DNA from 3 places in the Pseudoalteromonas sp. S8-8 genome. Region 1 is predicted to be linked to each of the others. Evidence: predicted binding sites of a transcription regulator. Region 1 holds the regulator's gene; each other region holds the start of a gene.

Region 1 (10,339 bases):
ACAGCTGAAAAGCGTATGCGCCACGATGATGCTTACACGCCAGATAACGTAGGTGGTAAACGTCCAGATCGCGCCGTAATGATTTACTCGCAAAAATGCCGTGAAGCATACAAAGGTATCCCAATTGTTATTGGCGGTATTGAAGCGAGTCTTCGTCGTATAGCTCATTATGATTACTGGCAAGAAAAAGTACGTCGTAGTATTTTGTTTGATGCAAAAGCTGATATTTTAATTTACGGTAACGCAGAGCGTCCGTTAGTTGAAGTTGCACACCGTATTGCCGCAGGCGAAACAATGGATACTATTCAAGATATTCGCGGCACGGCTGTTATCAGAAAAGAACCTTTACCAGGTTGGCGTGGAAGTGACTCCACCGCTATAGATAAAATTGGTAAAATCGACCCTATTCCAAATCCATACGGCGCTGATGATGTTGGCTGTAGTAAATCTGAATTTAAACAAGCGGGTATAGACTTAAAGGCAGAAGCTGCAAAACCAATTATGGTTCAGCCTGCGCGACCTAAACCGTGGGAAAAAACCTACGTTAAGTTACCTGCTTATGAGCAAGTAAGTGTTAACAAACCTTTATACGCCCACGCTTCGCGTATTCTACATCAAGAAACAAATCCTGGTTGTGCAAGAGCACTGTTTCAGCGACACGGCGATCGTTCTATTTGGGTAAACCCGCCAGCATACCCATTAGAAACACATGAGATGGATGCTGTGTTTGGTTTACCGTATCAGCGTATTCCTCACCCAAGTTACGGCGACTCTAAAATTCCTGCTTACGACATGATAAAAACGTCAGTTAATATTATGCGCGGTTGTTTTGGTGGGTGTTCGTTTTGCTCAATTACGGAGCATGAAGGGCGTATTATTCAAAGCCGTTCGCAAGAATCAATTATTGAAGAAATTGAACAGATTAGAGATAAAGTACCCGGTTTTACTGGTGTTATTTCTGATTTAGGTGGTCCAACTGCAAATATGTATAAACTGCGTTGTACGAGCAAAAAGGCAGAAAGTACCTGTAGACGTTTATCATGTGTGTATCCTGAAATTTGTAAGCATATGGATACAGATCATACGCCAACAATAGACTTATACAAAAAAGCACGTGAAGTTAAGGGTATCAAAAAGGTATTGATTGCTTCTGGTGTTCGTTACGACTTAGCTGTACGCGACCCGCGTTACGTTAAAGAATTAGTAACGCATCATGTAGGTGGCTACTTAAAAATAGCGCCAGAGCATACAGAGGATGGTCCATTATCAAAAATGATGAAACCAGGTATGGGGGCGTACGATCAATTTAAAGAATTATTTGATAAGTACTCTAAAGAAGCCGGTAAAAAGCAGTATTTAATTCCTTACTTTATATCTGCTCACCCAGGGACAAAAGATGAAGACATGGTAAACATGGCTTTATGGCTTAAATCAAACGACTTTAAGCTTGATCAGGTACAAAATTTTTACCCATCACCGATGGCTAATGCGACGACTATTTACCACACAGAAATGAACTCTTTACGTAATATAAAAAACAATACAGAAGTTGTTCCAGTACCTAAAGGTGCTCGTCAACGTAGATTACATAAAGCTATTTTACGCTACCATGATGCAGCAGGTTGGCCGATGATACGTGAAGCACTGCGTAAAATGGGTAAAGCTAATTTAATTGGTAAAGGGCCTAACTGTTTAGTGCCTGAAGAAGGGCGTGATGAAAAAGCAGGTAAAGGTGGCAGTAAAGGCGGACGTCCGGCACTAACGCGACATACCGGTTTTAGCCAATTTAAAAAGGCAAACACTAAACCAAAAGTAGGCGGTAATCGTCAAAGTACACGTTAGTGATTCAATCTATTAATAACTAGGGCGTGTTGATCTTTGGTGGGTGAATTTGCAGCAGTATGTTTGGTTTTTAGGCAAGGCGGAGCCTATGTAGTGTGGTTATTCCCCATGAATAGGCGATAACGCAGCATAAATACCAAACATGCGCTGCCCTTTGGGTTCTTTCTAGGGACGATTAACTCTTTGTTGCTCGGTTTTTACTTAGCCCACTAGGTTACAAACCTCGCGCCGCGATTTAATCGCCCCTAGATTGAACAAATTTCAATCCACAAAGATCAACACGCCCTAGTAGATTAGTTTAATTACGCTAAGGGTTTTTAAACCCTTTTCATGCGTAAATTAAGTAAACCTTGCTCTTTATTATCTATATTATTGTAGGTGATAAAGAGCGAGCTTTTAGAAACCCCTCTTGAGATAGCACGTATTTAGTGTCTATATACTTGCAGTTAGTTTTTTCTTAAAACGTTGATGATAACCACAAACGTAATTTAAGTGACCATAACGGCTGAATGCCTGTTAGCCCTTGCGTCATTTTATTATCTTTTAAGATTATATAAGATGGCGTGACTTGCCCTTGCCAATCGGCAAATATCTCACCGTGTTGATCGTTGACAGTGATAAAACTGTAGCCATGATCATTTAGATACTCATGTATTTTTTGATCCGAACCTGATTTTATTGCGATGCTCACTACAGGGTAGTTATTCTCGTTCGCGAGTTTGTTTATGGCAGGGGAGGTAATACTACAAATAGGGCACCAAGTTCCCCAAAAATAGACAAGTGTTGGTTTATCTTGGCTCATTGCTGCTAAATCAATGTTTTGCCCTTTATAATCTATTAATTGTAATTGAGGATTTGCTGGCATAACAGGTTGTCGCCACCAATTTACAGCGTTATAAATTACGAAAAATATGAGACCATATATCAACACACTTTTTAATATTGATAGGCCTTTTTGTTTTGGCGTTTTTTTAGGTGTGTCTTTTTTATTTTTGGTATCCGTTGTCATAGTTGCAGCTTTACCCTAAGTGTTTTTTACTTTAGTTATTTGCAAAAGTTTCTAATTTAAACCAGCAACCAAGTAGCAGTACCTAAAAAGGCGAATATACCCACAATATCTGTCACCGTGGTTAGCACCACACTCCCTGCAAGTGCTGGGTCTATATTCATTCTTTTAAGAATAATAGGGATACTCGCACCAGCAACACCTGCCACCACTAAGTTCATAAACATAGCGAAGGCGAGTACGCCACCAAGCATAAAGTCCCACTGCCATAGGGCAATAACACCTGCAATTAACAACGACCACAAAACACCGTTTAACGCGCCAATAGCAAGCTCTTTCATCATTAAAAAGCGTTGGTTAGTTTGATTTATATGACCTACCGCAATACCACGAATAACAAGCGTTAATGATTGGCTACCTGCAACACCGCCCATAGAAGGGACAATACCGTTAAGTACAGCTAAAATAGGTAAAACATCTAAAGTGCCTTCAAAAAAGCTAGCTACAAAAGCAGCTGCAAGTGCAGTTAGTAAGTTGACACCTAACCAAACTGAGCGTTTTTTAGAGCTTTTTAGTACTGGCGCAAAGGTATCTTCTTCATCATCAAGGCCGGCTAAGCCCAATAAACTATGCTCAGCATCTTCGCGGATTACGTCAACGATGTCATCGATAGTGACACGGCCAAGGAGCTGATCGTTATCATCGACTACGGGGGCCGATATCCAATTATGACGTTCAAATAATTGCGCGACTTCACTTTCATCCATAGAGATTGGAATGGATTCACAATCTTCATCCATTAAATCACGAACAATTTTTTCTGGCGGGTTAGTTAATAATGTACTCAGCGATAAAGCGCCTATAAAGCAGTTATGCTTATCAACAACGTACAAGTCATCGGTACCTTCTGGTAACTCGCCGCGTAGCCTAATATATCTAAGTACAACATCAAGCGTAACGTCAGGGCGGATGGTCACCGTATCGGTGTTCATTAGCGCGCCAGCAGAACGCTCTTGATACGAAAGTGCTTGTGTTGCACGCTCACGGTCTTGAATGTCCATCGCGCTAACAACGTCTTTATAAACGGTGTCCGGCAGACTACGTAATACTTCACCTAAGTCATCGTGGCCCATATCTTCTGTTGCGGCTGCAATGTGCTTAGGTTCCATTTGGGCAATAATGCCTAAACGAACATCTTCTGATAGTTCTTCAAGAACATCACCTTGCACATCAGGATCAACCAACTGCCAAAGGAGTCGGCGAATTTTATGCGGTGATGATTCTAGTAATAATGCGGTATCACAAGGAGCTGTTTTTGCGAGCATGCGCCTAACTTGAACAAATTGACCACTATTGAGTGACTTAGTCACCTGTTTTAGTTGCTGTAGTGGGTAATCTTGTTCAAAAGCTTCAGGCATTGGCGTCCTTTATAAATTTTTATATTACTTTATGGGGAGAGGTGAGTTAACTGGCGTCACTAACCGTATTTATTTTATATATCTGTTTTAATTGGGGCATTAGTAATGCGAGCATTATTTTTATAACTGTTTATTCTTGTTCATTAAAACGTTGTGCTATTAATTCTCCAACAGCATGTAAAGCTTGCTCAGAATCGGGGCCTTTGCATACAACTTTTACTTCTTTTCCTTGGCTACTTTCAAGTAACATTAGTGCAAGTACGCTATCGCCTGCGGCTTCTTTGTCATCTTGAAATAATGTAATTGTCGCATCAAACTGCACTGCCAATTGGGCAAGCACGGTGGCTGCTCTGGCGTGCAATCCTAATTTGTTTTTTATTAAAAAAGTGTCTTCACAATGCATAACTTACTCTACCTAAGCTGAACAGGTGATTATTCAGCTATATTATTTTTCTTGTTCGCGATGGCGAATTTTCACATTGGGATGTGTCATTGCAAAACTTTCACCGATAGTTTGCGCTAAATATACAGAGCGATGTTGCCCGCCTGTACACCCAATGGCAATGGTTAAATAACTGCGGTTATTTCGCTCTAAGTGCGGTAACCACGTTTGTACAAATGTTTGAATTTGCCATGTGAATTTTTGCACTATGCTGTGATTGGCCAAATAATCTTTAACGGGTTGATCTAACCCATTTAAAGGTTTTAATTCAGGTTCCCAATGTGGATTTGGTAAAAAGCGTGCATCAAATACGTAATCTGCTTCTTTTGGTATGCCGTGTTTAAAACCAAACGATTCAAAAGTGACAATCAGTTGTTTATCTTTTTTACCTAAAATCTTTTCACGAATAGATTCAGCGAGTTGATGAACACTCAAATCAGTCGTGTCTATCATAAAGTCGGCGCGGGTGATTAATACATCAAGTAATTCTTTTTCTTTTTTGATGGCTAAATCAAGAGGCAACGAGTCAATTGATAGTGGGTGTAATCTACGAGTTTCAGAAAAACGTTTTATCAATGTTTGATCGTCGCTATCTAAATAAAATAACGTAGGGTTTGCAAAGCCTGGCAAGTATTCAAGAATATCGTTAAATTCATCTTGTTGTTTAGGGATGTTCCGTACATCAATGCTAACAGCAATTTTATCGTAGCTATCAGACACACTGCGAACTAATGAAGGAAGCAAGTTAACTGGAATATTATCTACGCAATAATAACCTAAATCTTCTACAATGCGTAAAGCAACCGACTTTCCAGAACCAGAACGGCCGCTTATGATAATTAACTCCATTTAACACCCTTTATAAAACTATGATTGATTGACAATAACTTGGTAAAGCTCAGTATCTGATTTTGCACTGCGTAACTGTTTACAAAAATCTTTGTTGTTTAGTTTATCAGCAATGGTTGCTAGAGTCTTTAAGTGCTGCTGGTTATCGCCATCTGGTACGATGAGTGCGACGAAAATATCAACAGGGCGATTATCGATTGCATCAAAATTTATTGGAGTTTCGCTAACGAGTACTAAAGCCAAAGGCTCTTCTGCACCGCTCATTCTTCCATGAGGAATGGCAATGCCACGCCCTATACCTGTACTACCCAATTTTTCTCTGCTCATTAAAGCATTAAGAATATCTTGTTGCGGTAAATACGGAAGTTTGTCGTGAGCAAGTTCGCTAATGAACTCTAAAATTCTTTTTTTGCTATTAAAAAGGACCGCAGCTTTGCTGCAGTCCTGGCATATAAGTGAGCTTAATTTCATCATATTAGTGTCGAGCAAGCTTCTCTTTGTGTTTAATTACTTGTCGATCGAGCTTGTCGATCAACGAGTCAATGGCGGCATACATATCTTGATGTTCTGTAGAGGCAAATAACTCAGCACCGCTTACGTGTATGGTGGCTTCTGCTTTTTGATTTAATTTTTCTACATCGAGAATGACATGAACATTATTAATATGATCAGAGTGTCTTTCTAGCTTCGCAAATTTGGTATTAATATAGTCTCTTAGTGAATCGGTTAATTCTACGTGACGACCAGTTAAGTTTAGTTGCATAAGCATTACCCTCTTTTTTTGCGTCTTAAATCAAACTTTTACGTTGATTTGACGGTGGAATAGCCAGAGATTCGCGGTATTTTGCGATTGTACGTCTCGCTACTTTAATTCCTTGCTCAGCCAATATATCCGCTATTTTGCTATCACTCAATGGTTTTGCTGAGTTTTCTGCTGCGATTAATTTTCGGATAAGCGCACGGATTGCTGTAGATGAACATTCACCACCGTTTTCGGTGCTTACATGGCTTGAGAAAAAGTATTTAAGCTCAAATATACCACGGGGTGTGTGCATATACTTTTGGGTTGTTACGCGCGAAATTGTTGATTCGTGCATTTCTACCATTTCAGCAACATCATTTAAAACCATTGGTTTCATGGCTTCAGGACCGTGTTCAAAAAAGCCTTGTTGTTGCTTAACAATACAATTTGTTACTTTTAATAGCGTGTCGTTTCTACTTTCTAAGCTTTTAATAAACCATTTAGCTTCTTGTAAATGCGAGCGAATAAACTGGCTGTCACCACTGGATTTTACAGTGCGAGACATTGCCGCGTATTGGCTATTAACACGAATTTTAGGCATGCTGTCTGGGTTTAACTCAACAACCCAGCGGCCTTTAATTTTTTTAACTGACACATCAGGAATAACATACTCAGATTCTTCTCTTACAATAGTATCTGCAGGTTTAGGGCTTAGAGTATGTATTAATGTCATTACTTCTTTAAGCTCTTCTTCTTTGAGCTTAGTTTTCTTCATTAATGTACGATAGTCACGAGCAGCTAATAAATCAATATGCTCGGTTAAAATCATTTTTGTTTCATTAATGTAAGGTGTTTCTTTATCAAACTGGTTAAGCTGAATACATAAACACTCTTGTAGGCTACGCGCAGCAATACCAACAGGATCAAACAGTTGGATGCGTTTTAATACAGCTTCAATTTCATCAAGTTCGACTTCGTTATCATCTTCGTTTTCTTGATTGAAGCTTTCTAAAATCTCTTCGCAGCTTAGTGTTAAAATACCTGAATCATCGACGGCTTCTACAATAGCAATAGCAATCGCTTCGTCTGTAGGGCTAAATGGCGTTAGTTGTAACTGCCACATTAAATACTCATGGAGCGTTTCAGTAGAGGCGCCTTGGTATATTGATTCGTCTTCAGGCATCGGACCCGATGATGCTGCTGGGGCGGCACTCATGTACTCATCCCAACTAACATCCATAGCCATGTCGTCACTTAGCGTGTCTTTTGCAAGTGCTTCACCACTATCTTGTTCGTATTCGCTTGGAGCATCATCGGCAGATGCGCTAACAGTTATGTCATCTGTATCTGCTTTTTGCTCGTTTTTACCAGCAGCGTCTTCTGAATAGTCTGCTTCTTCAACCTCTAATAGCGGGTTGCTGTCGAGAGCTTCTTGTATTTCTTGCTGGAGATCCAATGTACTGAGTTGCAACAAACGAATAGCTTGTTGCAACTGTGGAGTCATTGTAAGTTGCTGGCCCATGCGCAGCTGTAGTGATTGCCTCATGTATCTCTAACAATCCTTTTATGTTGTTATAATTAATACTAGCAGATGCTTAAAGACATGGCGTAAATGTTACAGCCTAAATTGCTCGCCTAAGTAAACATCGCGTACTGTTTTATCATTTAATACGTGTTCTGGAGTACCTGATGCAATCAGCTCCCCATGAGAAACAATGTAGGCTTTTTCACAAACATCAAGGGTTTCTCTTACGTTATGATCGGTAATTAATACACCAATCCCACGATTTTTAAGATGTTCTATTATTTTCTTTATATCTAATACCGAAATCGGGTCAACACCTGCAAATGGTTCATCCAGTAATATAAATTTAGGATCTGCTGCCAGCGCACGTGCTATTTCCACACGACGACGTTCGCCACCCGACAACGCCATACCTTGGCTATCACGAATGTGTTGTATGCTAAATTCATCTAATAATTTATCGAGAGTGTCTTCTCTAGCTTGTTTATTTAACTCTTTGCGCGTTTCTAAAATGGCCATTAAGTTTTGATAAACAGTCAGCTTTCTGAATATTGAAGACTCTTGCGGTAAGTAGCCAATGCCTAATCTAGCACGACTATGCATAGGTAAAAGAGTAATATCGTTATCGTCTATCGATATTTTACCTTTGTCGCTAGGTACAAGTCCTACTATCATATAAAACGTGGTGGTTTTACCTGCGCCGTTAGGGCCAAGTAAGCCAACAATACTGCCAGCTTTGACTTCAAGGCCGACGTTTTTTACAACTTCACGGCCTTTATAGCTCTTTGCTAATAGCTCTGCTTTTAATGTGCTCATGGTTGACCTTTGTCGCTTTTTTTACTTTTTTTAGTCTCGATTGGCACTAAAATTGTGTGAACGCGGTCAGTTGAGTTTTCATCTTTTTCGGCACTGATTAGCTGCTGCTCTATATCGTAGGTAATGCTTTTAGCATTTATTTTTTGTCCCGCTTGCGATACTTGTGCATTACCAACAAGCGTTAAAAAACGCTTAGATACATCATAACGTACTTCGTCAGCACTGGCGCTCATAGTCGTGCCATCTGATTGCTTTTCTTCAAAGTGCGCAGGGCTACCTGTAGCAATTAATAATTGTTTATTATCACCAAGTTCATCGCGTTTATGTACTTCTAAGCGGTCGGCTGTGATACGGCGGTTACCGTGAATAATTTCAACGTTTTTCTCAAAAATCCCGACATTAGCTTTTAATTGGCCTTCTTGCTTATCGGCGCTTATTGAAATTTGATTTGCAGCCGGTTGCGTGTTTTGCTCTGCAGCACTACTATTAAACGCTAGTATAAGTGTAGGAATAATAAGTGATTTTAATATTTTATTGGTCATAATATATGGTTCGCGTATGGTTAATTAGTTTTATCACTTCGGTTTTTAAGTCGGCTTCTAGGCCTTTACCAGTGATTTTTAAATTGGGTCCAGTGATGATAACGGGTTGCTCCGAACGCATTGTTAATAGTTTTATATCTACCTGAATATTATCAGCATTGATTTTGTCTATCATGGCGTTATCGGTTAAGTTTTTGGCAACCACATTGCCTTCTAAAATTAATTGTTTGTCTTCGTATAATGTTGCTTCGTCTGCATTTATTTGCCACGTTTGCTTTTCGTTATATAAAGTAAAAATAGGTTTTTCAAAAAACGTAAAACCTAATTGTTGATATAGCTCCATTTTAGCCGCAGTGACTTTGTGGCTAATTTTACCTTGCTCATCATAGGCTGTCTGTTTGAGCTCAATAGCTATGTAATCAGGCTTAGCAACAACTTCAGGCTCAGCCTGAGGCACAATATTTGTTTGTGTAAAATAAGGGTACCAAAGCCAAACCATACAGCTAATGAATAAAACGCTTAATATTATGCGCGCTGCATTCATGAACTAGTGCCTTGTGTAGTCAATGCTTTACCATTTTCAAGCATGAGCAAATCGGTGAGTTCTCTCACTGCACCAAAACCGCCAGGCATTTGCGTTACATAATGTGACAAACGCTTAATAAGTGGGTGGGCATCATTTACTGCAACGGCAAAGCCTACTAACTCCATAACAGGCATGTCAGGACCGTCATCACCAATATAAGCAATTTGTTCATCGCTAAGGTTGAGTTTATCTTTTAATTCTTGATAGGCAATGAGCTTATTTTCTTGGCCTTGATAAATATGCTGTACGGTTAAGCTGCTCATACGTTGTTGTACTATCTGTGAATGACGACCAGTAATAACAGCTACTTCAAAGCCACTGTTTATAAGTGCTTTAATGCCAAAACCATCTTTTGTATTAAATGCTTTTAGCTCTTCACCTTGATTGCCAAGGTAAATACGGCCATCAGAAAATACACCATCAATATCGCATATAAGTAGTTTTACTTTTTTAGCGCGTGCTTTTGCATCATCGCTCAGCGGTTGATAGAGTTCTTCAAATTGCATTTATAACACTCCTGCTTTTAATAGGTCTTGCATATTTAATGCGCCAATAGGTTGGTTTTTCTCAT
Region 2 (10,339 bases), on a different contig from region 1:
CTGACCTGTTGCATCCATACCCAATTTGTTTTGCTCGTTAAATGCGTCGGCTATCGCTAAGCCCATTTGACCAATTTGGTTTTGAGCAGGGACTAATATGTCATCTCTAAAAGCGAGTAAGCCGCCAATTTTGCCTTTAAGTTTACTTACATCAACTTCAAGCGGCACTGCTTTGCCACCATTAACGTCAAGCGTGAATTCTTTAAAATTAGGATCGGGGTCGCCCGTCATCGAAAATAAGTTAAATGCGCCATTTTGCATAACAACCGCTTCACCTGTGCCCATAAAAACGAGTTTTTCGCCATTTGGACCATCAAGCGTTTCTATGTCTATTAGCTCTGATAAGTCGCGTATTGCTTTATCGCGTTCGTTATAGGTAGAGCTTGCATCTGCGGCATTATTAGTGCCATTAACTGCCGCAATATTTTGATTTAGCGTACTAATACTTTGAATTAGTGAGTTTGCTTCATCTGAAAATATTTCGAGCTGCTCGTTCACTACACTTTTTTGATCAAGCACGATGCCCGAAAGCCTATCCATTTGATCAATTAAGCTTTGCGCATCTGTCATTACTAATGAGCGGGCAACGGTAGATGACGGTTGATTTAGCGCTTCTTGCACGTTATTAAATAAAGAGTTAATTCCGGTCGAAAGGTTGTTCGACTCTTCAGAAAAAATAGTATCAACTCTATTTGCCTCAGTAATAAACTGATCGAAAAACGATTTATTAGAGGTGTCACGATTTAGCTGTGACTGAGCAAACTCGTTTAGTAATCGGTATGTTTCGCCTCGCCCTACTTGGTTATCAACCATAGTGGTAAATTCAGTACGCTCACGTACGTAGCCTACGGTATTTACATTGGCAATATTTTTACTTGTCGTTTGCAATAGCTCCGAGCTTGCTCTAACCCCAGAACTGGCAATGTTTAATAAATTAAACGACATGTTACTCTACTCCTTGGCGGATCACGTTTGCCGCAATGTCTTTTAGCTGACTGCTATTGAGCACTTTTTTTATTTTGCTGGCATAATTTGGATCGGTTGCATAACCTGCTTTTTGTAATGAATCTAAAAAGTCATTTGGTTTTGCTGTATTTTGTAATGCTTCTTTGTAGCGTGGGTTTTGCGTTAAAAAATCAACAAAGTCGTTCACGCTATCTTTAATTGAATCGTAGGCTCTAAAGCTGGCTTGTTTTTTAACGGGTGTGCCTTGCTCAAACTCAAGCGTTACTTTGCTTGCTTTATCGCCTTCCCAGCTTTTATCCGACTTAATATTAAATAAGTTATTTGAGCTGCCACCGTCACTTTTATTAATAATGTGTTTACCCCAACCGGTTTCAAGTGCCGCTTGTGCAACCATTACCGCTGGGTTTAAACCAATTTTTTGCGCTGCAGTTTTAGCGTGTTCCCACACTGAACTTACAAACTCTTCTGCATTTTTAAATGTTGGGCTATCGGTTTTAGACTCTGCAGTATCGACTTTAGGCTCAGCAATATCGGCTTTAGTACTCTTAACGATAAGATCGGGTTGCTTATTTTTTTGCTCATGAGGAAGAGCGGAACCGACTTGCGTATCGCTAAAAATATCGTTGGTTGTTCTAAGCACAGAGCCTGGCATAAAGTTTTTAGACTCAGGCGATAACTGCTGAACAATTAAATCGGCAAGGCCTAACGAGCCATTTGATGAAAGCTCTGTAGAAAGTTGCTGATCGTGCATTTCTTCAAAAAACTTTACGCCACTTGAATTAAATGGACTGTCTTTATCTTCAAATGCTTCGTTAGCTTTGCGCATTCCTTTGAGCAACATTTGCGTAAAAATAGCTTCAAATTGTGCGGCCGCTTTTTTGAGCGCAGCTTTGGAAGCATCAGTTGATGCATCGCCACTCGTTAAGGCTTCTTTACGAAGTGAATCTAAGTTGCCTAAATCAAAAAAGTTTTGTTTATCGAGGTGATTAGTTTCCATCGGCTTTTTGACACAAAATGAATAATGTAGTTAAAAATGCAAAAATTGAGCCACTACCGATAAAACAAGGAAGATAAAAATAATAATTTTAAGTTACTGTAAATAAAAGAGCTCTAGATCTTTGTTTAATAGATATAGAGCTTTGAGTGACACGTTACTTGCTTTAGTTTTTAAATAACGATCAACTGACCATTAATTGCGCCCGCTTCTTTTAGCGCTTCTAAAATAGCCATTAAGTCACCAGGCGCTGCGCCTACTTCGTTAATTGCGCGAACTAAATCGTCAAGACTTACCCCTGGGTTAAATACAAAAGCGCGCGAGTCGTCTTGGTTTACATCAATAATACTTTGCTGCGTGACAACTGTATCACCGTTTGCTAGCGGATTTGGCTGCACTACATTTTGCTGCTCAGCAATGGTGACTGTTAAACCGCCATGGGTCACTGCAGCAGGCTGTAGGGTTACATTTTTACCAATAACAATAGTACCTGTACGCGAGTTAACTATAATTTTAGCGGCCATGTCAGCTGGCTTAAATTCTAAGTTTTCGAGTGTTGATAAGTACGATACACGCTGGGATGCATCGCGTGGTGCTATGACACGAATAGAAACAGAATCAATTGCTTGTGCGCTATTTGGGCCGACTAAGTCATTAATTGTTTTTTCTAGGCGTTTTGCCGTTGTAAAGTCTGGGCGGTTTAAGTTGAAGGTAATGTAATCGCCTTGCATAAACGGGCTTTCTACGGTGCGTTCAACTGTTGCGCCATTGGGAATTCGTCCAACTGTAGGAGTATTAATTACGACTCTACTTCCATCAAGGCCCTCTACGCCTAGGCCTCCCACAATTAAACTACCTTGTGCAATTGCATACACGTTACCGTCTACACCCTTTAAAAAAGTTTGTAATAAAGTGCCACCACGTAAACTGCCTGCACTACCAATGGAAGAAACCGTAATATCTATTGTTTGCCCGGGCTTTCTAAATGCGGGTAATTCTGCATGCACAGCAACAGCGGCAACATTTTTAATTTTAGGACTTTGAGTTGAAGGTAGCGTAATACCAAAGCTGTTCAACATGCCTCTAAAACTTTGTTGTGTATATGAGTTTTGCTCGCCAGTGCCCGGCAAGCCAACCACTAAGCCATAACCAACTAATTGGTTAGAGCGTACGCCTTCAACCATAGACACATCTTTTATGCGCTCAGCACTGGCAGTAAACTGCCAACCTAATAACACAACTAAACATAAAGCTTTAAGGCTATTCATGTTGTTACCCTCTAAAATGGAAACAGCGAACTGCTAAAGAAACGTGTAAGCCAACCAGGACTTTGCGCTTCTTGCGTTTGCCCTTTACCTGAGTATTGAATACGTGCATTAGCAATACGATTTGATTCAACCGTATTATCGGCGCTTACGTCTTGAGGGCGTACTAGCCCTTCTAAACGAATAAACTCTTCGCCGGTATTAAGCGTTAGCCATTTTTCGCCGCGTATAACTAAATTACCGTTAGGTAAAACGCGCATTACATTAACCGAAATATCGCCCACTAAGCTGTTTGATTGGTTTGATTTTGAATCGCCTGTAAACGACGAATCACTACCAATACCAAACTGAATACTATCGCCACCTATATTTACAGGTAGACCACCTAATCCAATAACGGGGTCTAAGCTTGCGTCGGTTTCTTTGTCTGTTTCTGTTTTAGCGGCTTTTGTTGCTTGAGTAGACTCTTGCAATTTAACCGTAATTATATCGCCAGTACGTAGCGCTTTTTTATCAGAATATAAGTCGTTTGATGTATGAGTATTAAACAATGAACCTGTGGCTACCAGCGGCTCTAAAATAGGCTCGGGGTACATAGGTGCGTAGTAAGGGTCGTCCTGCACTACTTCACTATTTTGCGTAGACATACAGCCACTTAAAAATAATGTGCCCGCTGTAAATAAAATAATATTACGCATAATTCCCCCTACTCTATTAAAGCTGTTGATTGATATAACTCATCATTTCGTCAACGGCCGAAATTACTTTTGAGTTCATTTCGTAAATACGCTGAGTTTCTATTAGATTTACTAGCTCTTCAGTTACATTTACGTTTGAAGTTTCGAGTGAGCCTTGAATAATGCTACCTAACCCTTCAACACCCGGGTTACCTTGTACCGGCGCACCACTTACAGCGGTTTCGGTATAAAGATTTTGACCGATTGGCTCAAGACCCGACGGATTAATAAAGTCACTAATAGTCAGCTGACCAATGACCACGTTATCGGCTTGACCTGCAACACGCACAGATACTTCGCCGTCTTGCGAAACCGTAATTGATTGCGCATCATCAGGTACATTCATTTCTGGCTGAATAACATAACCAGCGCCCGATGTTACAATTCGGCCATCGCCATCAGTAGTAAACTGACCGTTGCGCGAGTAAGCAATATTGCCATCTGGTTGCAGTACTTCAAAAAAACCTTCACCAGAAATCATCCAATCTAGTGAGTTTTCGGTGGTCAACATGTTGCCTTGCGTAAACTCTTTTTGGTTAGCTACAACTTTAGCACCCGCACCTAGCATTAGGCCCGATGGCATTTCGGTATCTTGCGATGAACGACCACCTGGTTGATTAATATTTTGATAAAGTAAATCTTCAAATATAGCGCGGCTTTTTTTGTAACCTACAGTACTCGCATTCGCTAAGTTATTTGAGATAACCGATATATCGGTTTGTTGAGCGTCTAGCCCAGTTTTACTGATCCACAATGCTGGATTCATAATCGTGTCCTCATTTTAAAGTTAAACTATGCGTAATAACTGATCTTGACGCTCGTCAATTTCTTCAGCTGTTTTCATTAATTTCACTTGTAATTCAAATTGGCGCTGGTGGCTTATCATGTCGACCATTTCGTGAACAGGGTTCACATTTGACATTTCAAGCGAACCACTTAAAACTTTTACATTGGCAGAGGTATCTACTGTTACATTTGCTTTTGGTCTAAATAAACCATCGTTACCTTTTTCGAGCTGTGAGCTATTTGCTTCTACCACTCTAAGCGTGTCTATTTCTTCTAAAAAGTTAGCGGGAGCGCCTTGCGGTCGAACTTGAATAGCGCCATCTTGGCTAAACCCTATTTTTTCGACTGGAACGGGTAAAATAACAGGTCCCCCTTCGCCAATAACTTGACGACCGTGGCTGGTTACGAGCATGCCTTGAGCAGTAATGTTTAACGTACCCACTTTTGTATAAGCTTCATTACCGGAGGCATCTTGCACTGCAAGCCATGCGTTATCGCTCATCGCGATATCTAAGTCTCGCCCGGTTTGAACAATGCCCCCCGATACCATGTTTGAACCCGGACGCTCTTGCATTGAAAATACACGTGTAGGCAAACCTTCGCCAAACGCTTGCATAGAACGTGCTTGCGCAAAGTCAGCTTTAAAACCCGTTGTATTTGCATTTGCCAAATTATTGGCTTTTAAAGCAAGCCCTTGTAGGCTTTGCTTAGCGCCAGAGGCCGCAATGTAGACCATTTTGTCCATAGTATCGACTCACATAAAAAATCTCTGAACTTACAAATGCAAAATAGATGCCAGATTAAATTTGACGCAACATTGAGAGGTATTTAGAAGGGCTTGCAAAGAGGACTTATAAAAAAGGCTGCAAAAATGCAGCCTAATATATTTAATGGGGTTTAGCTTATCGAATCTGCAAAATACTTTGCTGAATAGTTGAGTTAACTTCAAGCGCACGTGAGTTTGCTTGGTAATTACGCTGTGCAGTAATTAAGTCTACTAGTTCATTAGTAAGGTTTGTATTTGATTGCTCAAGCGCTGATGAGTTAATTCCACCAAATGTACCCGAACCAGCTTCACCCGCTACAGGTTCACCTGAATCAATACTTTGCTTCCAGCTTGTATCACCCACTTGTGATAACCCTTGTGAATTTGGAAAACGTACCATAGCCACTTGGCCTAAAAATGTTGAGTCACCATTACTGTAAGAAGCGACAATTTTACCGTCTGTGCCTATATCAATTCCGGCTAAACGGCCTACCGTTGAACCATCTTGATCGAGTGCTTTTACTTCAAAACCACTTGAATACTGAGTTGGGATACGTCCTGCCGTGTTATTTTCGTCGCGCCAGTTAAGCTCAATACCAGTACCTGGGAAAGTTGCACCATTGTCTAGTAATGTTGATAAACCAGCACCAGAACCCGCTGGCAGTAGTATTTCATCAAAAGTGGTTGTATTTGTATTTGCCACACCACCTGTTGTTGATGGTAAACCACTTGAGTTAAAACCTAGGGTAGTTAGTGGTGTATAAGGTGTCGTTGTTTGTTCTCCACCAGTTGTGCCATCAACTACTTTGCCATCGAGTGTTGCGTATACTTCCCAACTGTTATCTGTACCACCTGCTGCGGCATCATCTTCTTTAGCAAAAAAGTATTGTAAAATATGTGGTTCACCTAGTGAATCATATACCGTTGTTGACGTAGATGAGTTATAAGTACCACTAGAAGCAGGGTCAAAATCTAGACCTGTTGGATCCGCCGTTGCATCTAAGTTAAACGACAAAAATACATTTTCTGTTGCGCGAGGTGAACCAGACGAATCAGGGATTTGAATTGGATCAGTTGTGCTCAAACTTACCGACGTTGTATCACCTGTAGATGAATCAACTGGGAATGCTTGTAAAAAGTTACCTTTTGCGTCAACCATAAAGTTATCTTGGTTAAGCTTAAATGCACCTGCACGTGTATATGTTAAATCTTGCGAAGATAAATCGTCGGTCATCGCAAAATAACCTTCACCAGTGATTGCTAAATCAAGTGAGTTATTTGTAAATTGTAGTGAGCCTTGATGAAACTGCTGCGCAACCATGGTTGTTTGCACACCGTCACCATTTTTAGTCTTACCAGAGCTAAATACTGATGAAGCGTAAACATCGGCAAACTCAGCGCGTGACTCTTTAAAACCTGTGGTATTAACGTTTGCAATATTATTTGCCGTTACGTCTAAATCTTTTTGCGCGGCAGCAAGGCCGGTTAATGCAATATTGAAGCTCATAATTCACCTCTAACCTGTTAGTCTGTGGCCTGCTAGCAGGCGAAAAATACTAAAATTCATTACGCGATTTCTGCTACATCTGTCAGCCTAACCGCACCTTCTTTAGTGTTAATAATAATGCCACTTGAGCCATTAATATTAACGCTTTCAATGTTCTTGAATGTAGCAATGGGCAAGCTTGAAAATTCGCCGTCAGTACTTCCTTCGGCGGTTACTGAGTATTCACCTTCAGGTAAACGCTCACCGGCTTCATTTTTGCCATCCCACGCAAAACGTACTGCACCTGCTGATTGAGAACCCATATCAATAGTTCTTACTAGCTGACCTGATGCATCTGTCACTTTAATTTTTAAGTTATCAACGGCTTCTTCTGCCACTGCAGAGCCTCTGGCATCACCCGTTTCATTTAAATCCAGGGTGTTTGACTCAAGTAAAGCTTGCTTGCCAACAAGTGTTGATGCTTGCAATGCTGAATTTGATGTCATAGAAGACGCTAAGCTATCAAAATTTGAATTTAAATCGCTGATGCCTTGCGCCATTGTGAAACTAGTCATTTGAGCAATCATTTGATCGTTATCCGCAGGGTTACTGGGATCTTGAAACGATAATTGCTGAGTTAACAAAGAGAAAAAGTCTTCTTGTGTTAACGCATCACTCTCATTATCACTGGTCGCTACTTGCGATTCTTGCCAGCGTATAGAGTCTAAATAGGATGAAGATGTACTAATATCGTTACTCATAACCTACCCTCGGTTACCGCTGCCCTAGCAACAGTGTTTTACTTAGCATTTGCTTTGCTGCATCAGCAACTTGCACGTTTGTTTGGTAAGAACGAGAGGCAGAAATCATATTTGCCATCTCCTCTACAACATTGACGTTGGGTTTATAGATATAGCCATTTTCATCCGCACTTGGATGGTTTGGGTTATATTCAATTTGTAATGGTGCATTACTTTCAACAATGCCCAAAACTTTCACACCAACTGCGGAGCCCTGTTGGTTACTTACTGATGCTGAAGCCTTTGTTAGTTCAGCCGCAAATACAGGTTGGCGCGCTCGGTACGTTTTGTCTTGAGATGAACTAATGGTATTAGCATTAGAAATATTACTAGCTGTAGTATTTAAGCGAACGTTTTGTGCGCTCATACCCGAACCTGCAATATCGAAAACATTATATAAACTCATAATTTTTATCCTTGACTACCGAGAGCTTTATTCAGGCCTTTAAATTTGCCGCTTAAAAATTGCAAGCTGGCCTGATACTCCATAGCATTCTGTGTATACAAGTTTCGTTCCACTTGTATATCAACCGAGTTACCATCACCTGTATCTGATTGATTTGGCAAACGAAATGATTCTGAACTTCCCATACTATGAGTACCTCCACCAATGTGTTTATCATTAGTTCTTACCATAGTATTGCCGCTTTGCTGGGTTGACCTTGCCGCTTTTAATGCAGAGGCAAAATCAATATCTTTTGCTTTATAGCCAGGCGTATCAGCGTTAGCTATATTAGTTGCAATTAATTCAGCTCGCTGTGAACGGATCAACATGGCTTGCGGATGCACACCTAATGCTTTATCAAAACTGATAGCCATAACCTTCTCCAAAAAATTGACTTACCCATGAATAAAGCAAAAAATAAGCCATTAATATTAGGAAGTGTTATATTTTTATAAGACTATGTATCTAAATAGAAAAACGACGCTTGGTGCGTCGTTTTAGGGAAATGAATTAGCTTAATTATTTCTTTTGGTAAATGATACCGGGGTTGCATCTAACCATATCAAATTCAGTACTTAGGCCAGTTAGGGACTCTGACGCTCCTAAAAATAAGTACCCTTTTGGGTTTAATGCTTGTGCAAACTGATTAATAATTTTAGCTTTTATTTCAGGCGCAAAGTAAATAAGTACATTACGGCAAAAAATAATATCAAATTTGCCCATTAACGCGTAAGAATCAAGCAAATTCAGGTGCCTAAAACTAACTTGTTTTTTTATTGTATCGTTTACTTGTGCCATACCATTGCCGCTGTCTTTAAAAAACTTTTTACGACGCTCTGCAGATAACCCTCTGGCAAGTGCAAGCGCGTCATATTCTGCATTTTTACACATATCAAGCATGGTATTAGATATGTCGGTACCAATAATTTGTGCACCCATACGAAGCACACCAGGTTGCTTAGTATTAAATTCAGCTACTGACATAGCTATTGAATAGGGTTCTTGTCCTGATGAGCTGGCAGCAGACCAAATTTTTAAAGGCCTTCTTAAGTCTTTAAACTCAGGGAAGAGCTTGTTTTGGAGCAACTCAAACGGGTATTGATCTCTAAACCACAACGTTTCGTTTGTGGTCATTGCATCAACCACTGCGGCTCTTAATTGCCGCTCGTGAGGCCCGAGAGTTTTACTAACCAACTCCGATAAAGATCCCACATTAAATCGAGTCATTAACGGAGCAAGTCGGCTTTTAACTAAATACTGTTTGTTTTCACCTAAAACAATGCCGCATTGCTGCTCTAAAAACGAACGAAACTGGTCGTATTCACTTTGCTGCAAATCTTTATTATTCAAGTTAGTAGCACCTATTTTTGTTAATCACAATGAACCCACTTTTTAACCGCTGTTGCTAATTCGTCTGGGTTAAATTTAGCAATAAAGTCATCTGCCCCGACTTTTTCAATCATAGCCTGGTTAAAAACACCACTCAGAGAGGTATGCAAAATAACATGCAAAGGTGCAAGTTTGGGATCTGCTTTTATTTCAGCTGTTAAGGTATAGCCGTCCATTTCTGGCATTTCAACGTCTGAGATAAGTAACGCTACTCGCTCAGTAATATCGTTTTTACAATCAAGCTCTGCTATTTCTTTTAATCTTATAAGTGCTTCTTTACCATTTTTGGCAAGCTCTGTTTGCACACCTAAAGGCTCTAGGGCACGTTTAACTTGATTACGCGCAACAGCAGAGTCGTCTGCAATAAATACGATACGTTCGCCTAAATCTTTTTGAATATCGCCACTTTGTGCAACTTCAGCACTTACTTCTGTGTTTACTGGGCAAATTTCGTTGAGAATTTTTTCTACATCGAGAATTTCGACTAATTCATTTTCGATTTCGGTCACTGCTGTTAAATATGAATAACGTCCGGCACCTGATGGCGGTGGCATTATTTTTTCCCAATTCATATTTACAATACGTTCAACTCCGCCCACTAAAAACCCTTGCACAGAGCGATTGTATTCAGCAATAATTATGAAGCTGTCTTTAATGTTGTCGATTGGGCGCCCACCTACAGCCATTGATAAATCAATTACTGAA
Region 3 (10,339 bases), on a different contig from region 1:
AGTTAGTTTACCACCACGTTATAACCCTCTTTTTTTAAAGCGGAAATAGCATTTTCTGCAGTGTGTTTTTTTATGAGAATATAATCAGTATCGTAGGTTGAGATTGAAAAGATAGAAATTTTAGCGCGCGCTAATACCCCTGAAATATTAGCCATTATTCCGGTTAACGAAAAGCCAAGTGGACCTACAACCTCTAAAGCTTGCCAGTCGGGTTCGGTATCCAGGCTTTTTACCTCAAAATCGCTTGGGCATACAATTGAAAGTTCATCATGGGTTTTAGAAATAAAAAACAAAGATTGCTTTAAAAGTGCCGCAGGTATGTCGGCATCTACATCTAAACTGTGTATAGATAAAATGGTGCTGTGTAATTGTAATGTTTGTTTTGACATTAAAAGCCTGCGAACAGCAATATTGATAGCTTTATAGTATAGATTATTGGCTTTAAATTAAAGGTGTAACAACGACTAACTCAGCAGTAAATAAGTAGATAAAAGAAGGGGGTAAAAACTTACCCACAATTTCTGTGGATAAGTATGGGGGTTGCAGGGTATAAATAACCTAACTAGTTAATTATTAAATAATTAATAGCTAGGCTATAAAAAGCACACGTTACGTTTAATGAGTAATTAGCGGTTCTGCTTGAGCTGCCTGAATTGCAGTTAAGGCGATTGTATACACAATATCATCAACTAATGCACCACGGCTTAAATCGTTTACAGGTTTACGCATACCTTGCAGCATAGGGCCAATACTTATCAAGTCGGCACTACGTTGTACTGCTTTATACGTGGTATTACCTGTATTTAAATCTGGGAATATAAATACGGTCGCTTTACCGGCTACAGGGCTGTTAGGTGCTTTTTTAAGTGCTACGTTTTCCATTATAGCGGCATCGTATTGTAGTGGGCCGTCGATAATTAAATCTGGACGTTTTTGTTTTGCTATTTTTGTGGCTTCACGTACTTTTTCAACATCGGCACCGGTACCAGAAGTGCCCGTGCTATAGCTGATCATGGCAACGCGTGGCTCTATGCCAAATGCAGCTGCAGAGTCGGCAGATTGAATCGCTATGTCTGCAAGTTGTTCAGCATTAGGGTCTGGGTTAATCGCACAGTCACCGTAAACTAACACTTGGTCAGGTAGTAGCATAAAAAATACAGACGATACTAGCGATGACCCTGGCGCTGTCTTAATTAATTGCAGTGGTGGGCGAATTGTATTTGCCGTAGTGTTTACCGCGCCCGATACTAAACCGTCTACTTTACCTTGCTCAAGCATCATTGTACCCAGTACGACGTTATCTTGTAGTTGCTCTTGTGCTATTACGGCAGTTAGGCCTTTGCTTTTACGAATTTCGACCATAGGCGCAATATAATCATTAATAATGCTTTGAGGCTCGATAATACTTACATGTTCGTTTAGCTCAATACCTTGCTGCTGTGCAATACGCATTATTTCTTCGCGATCGCCTAGTAATATAGTTTTAGCAATTCCGCGTTGACCACAAATAGCAGCCGCTTTAATTGTACGAGGTTCATTACCTTCTGGTAGAACCACGGTTTTACCTGCTTTACGCGCTTTAGTGGTAAGTAAGTAACGAAATGCGGGTGGTGATAACTTACGAGTTTTACCTACACTTTTAGCTAGAGTATCTAGCCAGCTTGAATTGATATGCTCTGCGTTGTGATCTTTTACTTTTTCAATACGTTGGTCATCATCATTTGGTACTTCCATATTAAAGTTATGCAGTAGTAATGATGTACGCCATGTGTCTGCATCGGTTGCGAGTATTGGCAAACCGGTTTGCATGGCTTGCTCACACAAGGCCATAATACGTGGCTCTGGCTCAAAACCACCGGTGAGTAATATAGCACCAAGTTTAGTGCCGTTCATAGCAGATAAGCACGCAGCAACAAGTATGTCAGAGCGATCGCCCGGTGTTACTAATAAAGCGCCTGGCGTAAAATAATTTAAAATATTTGAAACCGTACGAGCACAAAAAGTAATGCGGCGCAGACGACGATGAAGCATATCGCCTTCGTTAATAATCGTGGCTTTTAAGTATGCGCTTAAGTCTTTTACGCGCGGGGCTACTAAGTCAAAATCCCACGGGATTGCACCAAGTAACATAAACGGATTTTTTTTAAAAATAGGTAGGGATGCTAAACGATTTAACTCGTTTTCAAGCTCTTCAGGTTTATAGGCATCGACTAAATCGGCGCGTGCACGACCTTCATCATCAAGTGGCGCATTTACTTTATTAAAAATACAGCCCAGTACGCGAGGATGATCGATACCACCGTAGTTACCTGCTGCAATTTCAAGGCGGTCTTCTATTTGAGTAATGGTGTAATTACCTGGGGTAAGTACAAATACAATTTCGGCGCCGAGTGTTTGCGCAATTTCGCGGTTTACACGCCCAGCATAAGGTTGACGACGAGTAGGTACCATACCTTCAATAATAGCGACTTCGTCGTCGTTTATTTTACTTTCAAAGCGTTCAACAATTTCCTCTAGTAGGTCATCACCTTTACCGTCGCCAATCATTTGCTCAGCATAATCAAGTGCAAAAGGCATTGGGGGATTAATAGGTGAGCCTTGAGTGACTATTTGTGTTGATTTTTCAGGGCCTGTTTCACCAGAACGTGGCTGAGCTATTGGTTTGAAAAAGTTAACTTTAACTGTTTTTTGTTCAAGTGCACGCACTAAACCAACTGATACCGACGTCAAACCCACACCGGTAGAAACAGGAATTAACATAATACGACGTGCCATATTAAAGCTCCTTTACAATATTTGCAGCATCAAGGGCAATAACCCATTCTTCATTAGTTGGCATTACAACTGCTTTGATGTGTGAATTTTTACAGCTAATAACGCCTTCTTGACCAAAGCGCGCATTGAGGTTGGCTTGCGGATTACAATTAATGCCTAAAAAGGCAAGTTGTGTAATTACTTTTTCACGAATAATATCTGAGTTTTCACCAATACCACCAGTAAATATAACAGCATCAAGGCGCTGTAATGGCACCATATACGCTGCAATTTGTTTTGAAAGGCGGTAGCAAAACATTTCAATTGCGAGTATCGCTTTTTTATTACCGACCATAGCGGCTTCTTCAATGGTACGGCAATCGTTAGAAAGCTCGCTAATACCTAACAAGCCACTTTTTTGATTTAGTAGGTTATCAATTTGCTGGGCTGTGTAATCAAGTTGAGTGGTTAAAAAATTAAATAAACCAGGGTCAATATCGCCGCTACGAGTGCCCATTATCAGTCCCTCTAGAGGCGTTAGTCCCATGCTGGTATCAACACTCTTACCATTTTTAATAGCGCATACAGAACAACCGTTGCCTAAGTGGGCACTAATAAAATTGCTTTGCTCGATAGGTTGCTGAAGTAACTTTGCTGTTTGCCCTGCAACATAAAAATGACTTGTGCCGTGAAAACCATAACGCCTAACACCAAACTCGGTGTACAACTTATATGGAAGAGCGTAAAGAAAGGCAACTTCATTCATAGTTTGGTGAAATGCAGTATCAAACACCGCGACTTGTGGCAAACCTTCAAACGATGCCTGCGCCGACGATATACCTAGTAAATTAGCGTGCCCATGAAGCGGCGCAAGCGTTGCCGACTGTGTAATGCCTGCAATTACTTTTTCGTCAATCAATACCGATTCCGTAAAGTGCTCGCCGCCATGTACTACACGATGGCCCACTGCGATAAGTTGCTCGTCTAATTTGTGATCTTTTATTAAGCTTACAAGCGTATTTATAGCCTCAGCATGTGCTTGATTAGTCGCTAAGTCGATAACTGTTTTAGCACCATTAAATTTGTATTTAATAGAGGGCGCTTTGGCGCCTAAGCTTTCTGCAAGGCCTGAAATAATTTCGTGACCATCGTTTGCATCAATAATGGCAAACTTTAAGCTAGAGCTACCACAATTTAAAACTAAAACGTGTTGTGATTCAGGAGAGGTTGTTGGCATAGATTCAATTTCCATAAACAAATTTAGTAAGTAAACGTTAGTACGTAATCGTTACACTTACGGTATTAAATAAAGCTAAAACAATTGAGTGTTCAACTGCAAAGTGGTTAACGCAATGTTAAATACTTTACCTTAATTAAGATGTTTAAGTTAGGATTGTTCGCCATTAAAAGGTAAATTTAAGCTGTTTTACTGAGAAAGTGTAACTCTTTCATTTTGTGTTACACTTTGCGTATAGCTCGTTTTTCCATTGTATTTAAAAGCAGTATCTGTGAGGAGTCATGATGCAAAAAAGTGTGATGTCACAACTACAAACTGGCCGTTTGTATGGTAAAAAATGGCCAATGCGCAAAGAGCTTGCGCCTTTGTTTTTAGAGTTTAGAGTAATTAGAGCGACTGAGCTTGCCATTACAGTAATGCCAATATTAGCCATGCTAACATTGTTTTTTCAGCTAAATTACTTAGGTTCTGATTTTTTACCACAAGCCATTGCGAGTGCATTATTTTTTATATCTCTACCATTACAAGGCTTGTTTTGGTTAGGTAAGCGAGCGCAAACGCCTTTAGAGCCTGCGATGCAAAAATGGTATAACGAGCTGTACACTAAAATGGCTGCTAATGGATATCAAACGCAGTTAAGTGATAACAAGCCCCGTTATATGGAGCTTGCCAATTTACTTAAAGATATGTTTGATAAAATGGACAGGGCGTTTACTAAAGAGCAGTTTTAGAGAGTTACATCATTATCTATTTTGGTAAACTGAGTAATATAAAACGATAAGGTGACAGTGTGTTCACCTTTTTCTTCGAGTGCTGTCCAGTGCTCGGGTCTAAATTTCCATGCAAATGGCGTCATCATTATTAAGTTTTTAATATCAGTAAAGCTAAGCGCTACATGCTCTGTTAAAAGGATCTGCTCTGATTTTTGAAACCCTTTTGGAGTGGCTATTTCAGTATGTTCGTTTACTTCTGAATATATATACGATTTTAGCTCTTTTAAATGACAGGGTCCTGGGCTTGCAACCACTAATATTGCGTTTTGATTTGCTAGGCGTTCAAGCTCTTGCTCAAACAAAGGTGCAAATACACTTACAAGTACATCAGCAAATTGGCTTTTAAAGGGCGCTTGGCTGATTGATGCCACACTAAATTGGCAATTAGGGTAGCGCTTAGCTGCATATTTAACCGCTGATTTTGAAATGTCGACACCGTATACAACAGCATTTGTTTTATTTGCGATTGCTTGGGTATAAAACCCTTCACCGCATCCTAAATCAATAATAGTATTCGCACTTATATTACTAATTATATCGCTAAGATTTCGTTGTAAGAAGCCATAATAACCACGCTCTAAAAATGCGCGTCTGGCTTGTACCATTTCAAGTGAATCACCCGGTTGTTTTGAATTTTTCTGTTGCACAGGCAGTAAATTAACATAGCCTTCTTTAGCAAAATCAAAGCTGTGGTTGTTAGCACAACGAAGTGTTGAATCAGTTTTCAAAAGTGCTAGGTTACACAGCGGGCATTGATATTCAAGACTCATGAGCCTAGGTAGTCCTTATCGTAAAAAGTTTTTACCCAATGCGGGCGATAGGTGATCATAATTGTTATAGCCATGCCGTTGAGCATTGCTTCAGGAAACCAAATTATGGCACTTAAATAAACGTAGTTATCTGCAAGTTCTTGCCAATTGTATTGCCCTATAGCTAAGTAAAATAAAGCACCTAGGCTTATTTTTATACAGGCTATAAATCCTGCGGTTATAAACGCACAAACAAATATATAAACAAAAAAATGACGAGGTAAATATTGGTAACTAATTATAAAGCCAAGATAGCTCAATAAAATAGGAATAAACGCACCAATAAGCAGTTGTACTGGTAACAGCTCAAGTTCAATTTGACCAAAGGCAGCGAGTAGGGCTGTGGCAAGTAGGCTACTTAAAATAGTCAATCGCCAGCCTAAAATTAATGTAGCAGCCGTAACACCTAGGATGTGTAAATCAAGGCCAGTTAAAATGCCAGCCTTTATTCGCCAAAGCACTGCAAACACTAACGCACACGCAAGTACGCTAGTTTGACGGACGGGCGTACTAAGCAATGTTTTATATGTTTTTTTATCAAAGCTTAATAGAGCAATAATAATTACAAGAGCCCAAAGTAGCCCCTGTATTGTTAGGCTTAGCATAATAATTACTTAAATGTTGACCATATAGGGGCATGATCTGACGGTTTTTCAATACCGCGAAGTTCGTAATCAATACCTGTATCTATGCAGCGTGCTGCAAGCTCATTGGTTGCAAGCACTACATCTATACGAAGTCCTCGATTATCTACAAACCCTTTAGAGCGATAGTCAAACCACGAGTATTGATCGTCTGTTTCGGGGTTTTGCTCTCTAAAGGTGTCTTTAAAACCCCAATTAAGTAATGTTGCAAGCCATTCACGCTCTACCGGTTGAAAAGAACATTTACCCGTTTTTAACCAACGTTTAGCATTTACGTCGCCAATACCAATATCTAAATCGGTAGGTGATATGTTGATATCACCCATAACGATGACGTCTTGATCGGGTGTGTGATTGGTTTCAAGGTGTGTCATTAAATCTTTATAAAATTGACGTTTATAAGGGAATTTAGTTTCGTGATTAATATTATCACCTTGTGGGAAATAGCCATTCATGACAGTAAGGTCGCGACCGTTTTCTTGTTCAACAGTGACGCTTATCATGCGTTTTTGCGATTCATCTGTATCGGTGGCAAAACCTTTTAAGACCGATTTAGGCTCTTTTTTGCATAACATAGCTACGCCATAATGCGCTTTTTGACCATGAAAGTAGACGTGATATCCCATTTTTTGTACATCTTCTAATGGGAATGCTTCGTCGTGAACTTTAATCTCTTGCAAGCCAATAACGTCTGGTTGATGTTTGTCGATAATTGCTTGTAATTGGTGAAGACGAGCACGCAGACCATTGATATTGAAAGAAATCACTTTCATAAAATTTACCTTAAAATTGGTTCTATTTAATAGATTAAATTGTATCAGTAAATACGCGTACATAACATGACTGAATTGAGATAATAGCTGCGCAAATGTTGATCAAATGATGAGTAAAGTTTAAACATTGTGAATACAATATTAATTATTTAAATAAATAAAAAATTCAATTGAACTTAACTTTATTGAATATATAGTGCGCGAAATTCACTTTTTTAGCTCGTTCAAATAGGATCTCTCATGAAAACTCAACTACTTTTAGCCACTGCTTTACTAGCATCTGCAACTGCGTCAGCTCAAAGCAATACTTACTTTAGCCAAGATAACAAAATTGAGTCTAATTTATGTGTACTAAGTGCAAACGAAGGCTTTAGCGTTGCTCGTAAAGAAGCTGCCCAGCACGGTGTTTACCTATCTCGTTTTTCTAAAAGCATTTTATGTAATGGTGAAGATATTCGTGATATTGCTAAAAAAACGACATTAAGCAACGCATCAGTTGAGAAAGTAGAAGTATTTGCAAAAGACGCCCAACAAGAAACTCAATTATGTATGACGGCTTTAAAACAAGGTTTAGCACCTGTTCGTCAAAAAATTGGTAACCTAAACTCATTAAAATGTAATGGTCAAAACGTTACTGAGTTTGTTAAACGCTACCAAAACGCAGCAATCTAATTGTTAGCTTAACTATAATAAGTAAAATTGAAATGCCTGGTTTTTACCGGGCATTTTTTTGCAAAAATTACAAGGTTGTTTGCAAAGCTTGCAAGCTTAACTTATTGAAACTGTTTAATAAATATACCGACCGAGATTAAGTTATTGATTATTATAAGTTAACTATTATTGGCATTGGATTTGTATTAGTTAAAGTGACATTTAATTAATTACGAAGGATACGTCTTATGAAAAAGTTAACATTAGCAGCCACTATTTTAGCATCATTAAGCCTAGCGGCTTGTTCATCTAATCAAGGTCTTGAAAGAATAGACAGTGACTTTGCAAGTTTAGATAATGATAGCGATGGCTACATCTCAAAAGTTGAAGCTGATGACGATAGCATTTGGGGCCATTTTTCAAATATTGATACCAATATGGATAACGAAATTAGCCGCAAAGAATTTAACACTTATATGAAGCTTAATAATGGCAAAGTAGCCACTGATTCTGAAGTAAGTGAGTCGGCATTTAAAGCTGAAATTGCTAAATTCGATAAAATTGAAAGCAGTTTTTCAAGCTTAGATAACGACAGCAATGGCTATATCTCGGTAGTTGAAGGTAACGATGATGATATTTCAAATCATTTTGGTTACATGGATAAAAACCAAGATAAGCGCATCAGTAAAAGCGAGTTTATGGGTTACATTAAAAAATACGGTAACGCAGTAGCTGAAGATGATGCATTAGAAGCTTTTAAAAGTAACTAATAGTTACCATTTTAGTAAGTAAGATTAAAGCCAGTGCTAGTCACTGGCTTTTTTGTGTTTTAAATTTAGTTATTTGATAGATATATTTTCCTAGTTTGGTGTTGTTCTGTCATAATAGATGGCTGTGTATTTTTATTTGTTAAGAGTGTGTATGGCGGGTCGGCGAATTAGTGATGAACAACTAGTTGAGATCATTGAAGCAGCTATTTTTGTTGCAGATAAGCCTGTTAGTAAACGCCACCTCAAAGACATCGTATTAATAGATTTAGCTATTTCTATGGCACGAATAAATGACGCAATAGATACAATACAAGAACATTTTCAAACTCGTGGTATTCGCTTAGTTGAAGTGGGTAGTGGGTATCGGTTTCAGGCATGCAGTAGTTTAAGCCCTTGGTTAAATAACTTGTGGCAAGAACGCGCACCAAAATACTCGCGTGCTTTACTGGAAACATTATCACTTATTGCATACAGGCAGCCCATTACACGCGGCGAAATTGAGCAAGTAAGAGGTGTTACTACGGGTTCGAATATTATTAAAACCTTACTCGAAAGAGAGTGGGTTAAAGTGGTAGGGCATAAAGAGGTTCCGGGAAAGCCGGCTTTATATGCAACTACTAAGCAATTTTTAGATTATTTTTCGTTAACTGGACTTGAAAATTTACCTGCGTTGCCAACAGAGCAGCAAAGTAAAATTAACCAGTTATTGAGCGATCCTTCTGTGAGAGAACCATCCGAATGAGTATTATACAAGGTGAAAAGTTACAAAAAGTCTTAGCCCGTGCAGGCGTAGGCTCACGCCGTGAAATGGAAAAATACATTGACGCAAACCGCGTTAGTGTAAACGGTAAAGTGGCAAAGTTAGGTGACCGTGTTGAAGAAACCGATTTGATTCGTGTTGACGGACACAGTGTAAAAATCGAAGAAAAAGCAGACCGAATCTGTCGTGTGATTATGTATAACAAACCAGAAGGTGAGTTAAGCACACGTAAAGATCCTGAAGGGCGTCGTACTGTATTTGACCGACTTCCTCGTATTGATGGCGATCGCTGGATTGCGGTTGGTCGATTAGACGTCAATACATCGGGTTTAATGCTTTTTACAAACGATGGTGAACTAGCAAACCGTTTAATGCACCCAAGCTATGAAGTAGAGCGTGAATACTCTGCACGTGTATTTGGTGAAGTAACCAATGAAACGGTTAAAAACTTACTACGTGGTGTTGAGCTTGAAGATGGTCCAGCCAAATTCACGACTGTAACCCCTATGGGTGGCGAAGGCGTTAACCGTTGGTTTAACGTAACGTTAAATGAAGGGCGTAACCGTGAAGTTCGTCGTTTATGGCAGTCTCAAGATGCGGAAGTATCTCGTCTTATTCGTATTCGTTACGGTAAACTAGAGCTTGATAAGCGCGTGCCACAAGGTGGTTGGATGGAGTATGATTTAGAAACAGTAAACTACTTGCGTAAAACCGTTAAATTAGGCCGCGAAACACAAACTAAGCTTTCTGTTATGCCCGAAAAACGCAAAGATAAACGCGCTAAAATCAACCAAATTCGTAAAGCAGTTAAAAAACACAATCAGCGTGTTAAGCCGACTAAACGTAAATAATCAATTAGTTATTTATTGAACACAAAAAAGCCGCTAATTGCTAACACCATTCAGTTAAGCATGCTTTGACTTAATGGTGTACCGAGTTTTTGAAATTCGAACGGTCCTACTTTTGGGCCGTTTTCTTTTTTCTGGAAGAATATAACGTTTCACTCGTTCTCGCATTGCCCTTAATTTCTTTGGAATTGAACCTGGCGAAGCGATGGCACACCAGAGTATTTCATCCTGTATATCCCGCAAAGCCATGACAAAACTAATTCTCAGCGGGGAGACTTTAGCCTCTTTGGTATCTCTACTCGAATTAAATTGTAGGCTAG

The links. The regulator sigma-54, encoded in region 1, starts transcription at its own class of promoters, with help from an activator protein. The targets are predictions, from matches to a motif close to GTTGGCACGNNNNTNGNNT.
Region 2: L659_RS0106325 (flagellar basal body rod protein FlgF) is a predicted target of sigma-54. The motif match lies at 5,530-5,548, and genes of this name have one in related genera.
Region 3: L659_RS0109970 (EF-hand domain-containing protein) is a predicted target of sigma-54. The motif match lies at 7,830-7,848, and genes of this name have one in related genera.

The regions. Positions count from the first base shown of each region.
Region 1 is NZ_AUTR01000026.1:9,376-19,714, forward strand. Features, by position in the region: gene L659_RS0108045 (YgiQ family radical SAM protein) at 1-1,842, shown strand, start outside; gene L659_RS0108050 (protein disulfide oxidoreductase) at 2,300-2,851, opposite strand; gene mgtE (magnesium transporter) at 2,908-4,266, opposite strand; gene L659_RS0108060 (HPr family phosphocarrier protein) at 4,397-4,669, opposite strand; gene rapZ (RNase adapter RapZ) at 4,712-5,557, opposite strand; gene ptsN (PTS IIA-like nitrogen regulatory protein PtsN) at 5,576-6,028, opposite strand; gene hpf (ribosome hibernation promoting factor) at 6,033-6,320, opposite strand; gene L659_RS0108080 (RNA polymerase factor sigma-54) at 6,346-7,845, opposite strand; gene lptB (LPS export ABC transporter ATP-binding protein) at 7,915-8,640, opposite strand; gene lptA (lipopolysaccharide transport periplasmic protein LptA) at 8,637-9,182, opposite strand; gene lptC (LPS export ABC transporter periplasmic protein LptC) at 9,172-9,726, opposite strand; gene kdsC (3-deoxy-manno-octulosonate-8-phosphatase KdsC) at 9,723-10,274, opposite strand; gene L659_RS0108105 (KpsF/GutQ family sugar-phosphate isomerase) at 10,275-10,339, opposite strand, start outside.
Region 2 is NZ_AUTR01000022.1:61,401-71,739, forward strand. Features, by position in the region: gene flgK (flagellar hook-associated protein FlgK) at 1-945, opposite strand, end outside; gene flgJ (flagellar assembly peptidoglycan hydrolase FlgJ) at 947-1,963, opposite strand; gene L659_RS0106310 (flagellar basal body P-ring protein FlgI) at 2,134-3,228, opposite strand; gene flgH (flagellar basal body L-ring protein FlgH) at 3,240-3,923, opposite strand; gene flgG (flagellar basal-body rod protein FlgG) at 3,940-4,728, opposite strand; gene L659_RS0106325 (flagellar basal body rod protein FlgF) at 4,750-5,493, opposite strand; gene flgE (flagellar hook protein FlgE) at 5,651-7,021, opposite strand; gene L659_RS0106335 (flagellar hook assembly protein FlgD) at 7,081-7,761, opposite strand; gene flgC (flagellar basal body rod protein FlgC) at 7,775-8,206, opposite strand; gene flgB (flagellar basal body rod protein FlgB) at 8,212-8,619, opposite strand; gene L659_RS0106350 (CheR family methyltransferase) at 8,765-9,595, opposite strand; gene L659_RS0106355 (chemotaxis protein CheV) at 9,616-10,339, opposite strand, start outside.
Region 3 is NZ_AUTR01000033.1:111,557-121,895, forward strand. Features, by position in the region: gene L659_RS0109930 (ACT domain-containing protein) at 3-389, opposite strand; gene pta (phosphate acetyltransferase) at 616-2,775, opposite strand; gene L659_RS0109940 (acetate kinase) at 2,777-3,991, opposite strand; gene yfbV (terminus macrodomain insulation protein YfbV) at 4,276-4,722, shown strand; gene L659_RS0109950 (putative RNA methyltransferase) at 4,719-5,534, opposite strand; gene L659_RS0109955 (energy-coupling factor ABC transporter permease) at 5,531-6,178, opposite strand; gene xthA (exodeoxyribonuclease III) at 6,184-6,990, opposite strand; gene L659_RS0109965 (hypothetical protein) at 7,231-7,662, shown strand; gene L659_RS0109970 (EF-hand domain-containing protein) at 7,890-8,411, shown strand; gene scpB (SMC-Scp complex subunit ScpB) at 8,563-9,153, shown strand; gene rluB (23S rRNA pseudouridine(2605) synthase RluB) at 9,150-10,022, shown strand; partial or broken gene L659_RS01000000122980 (IS4 family transposase) at 10,077-10,339, opposite strand, start outside.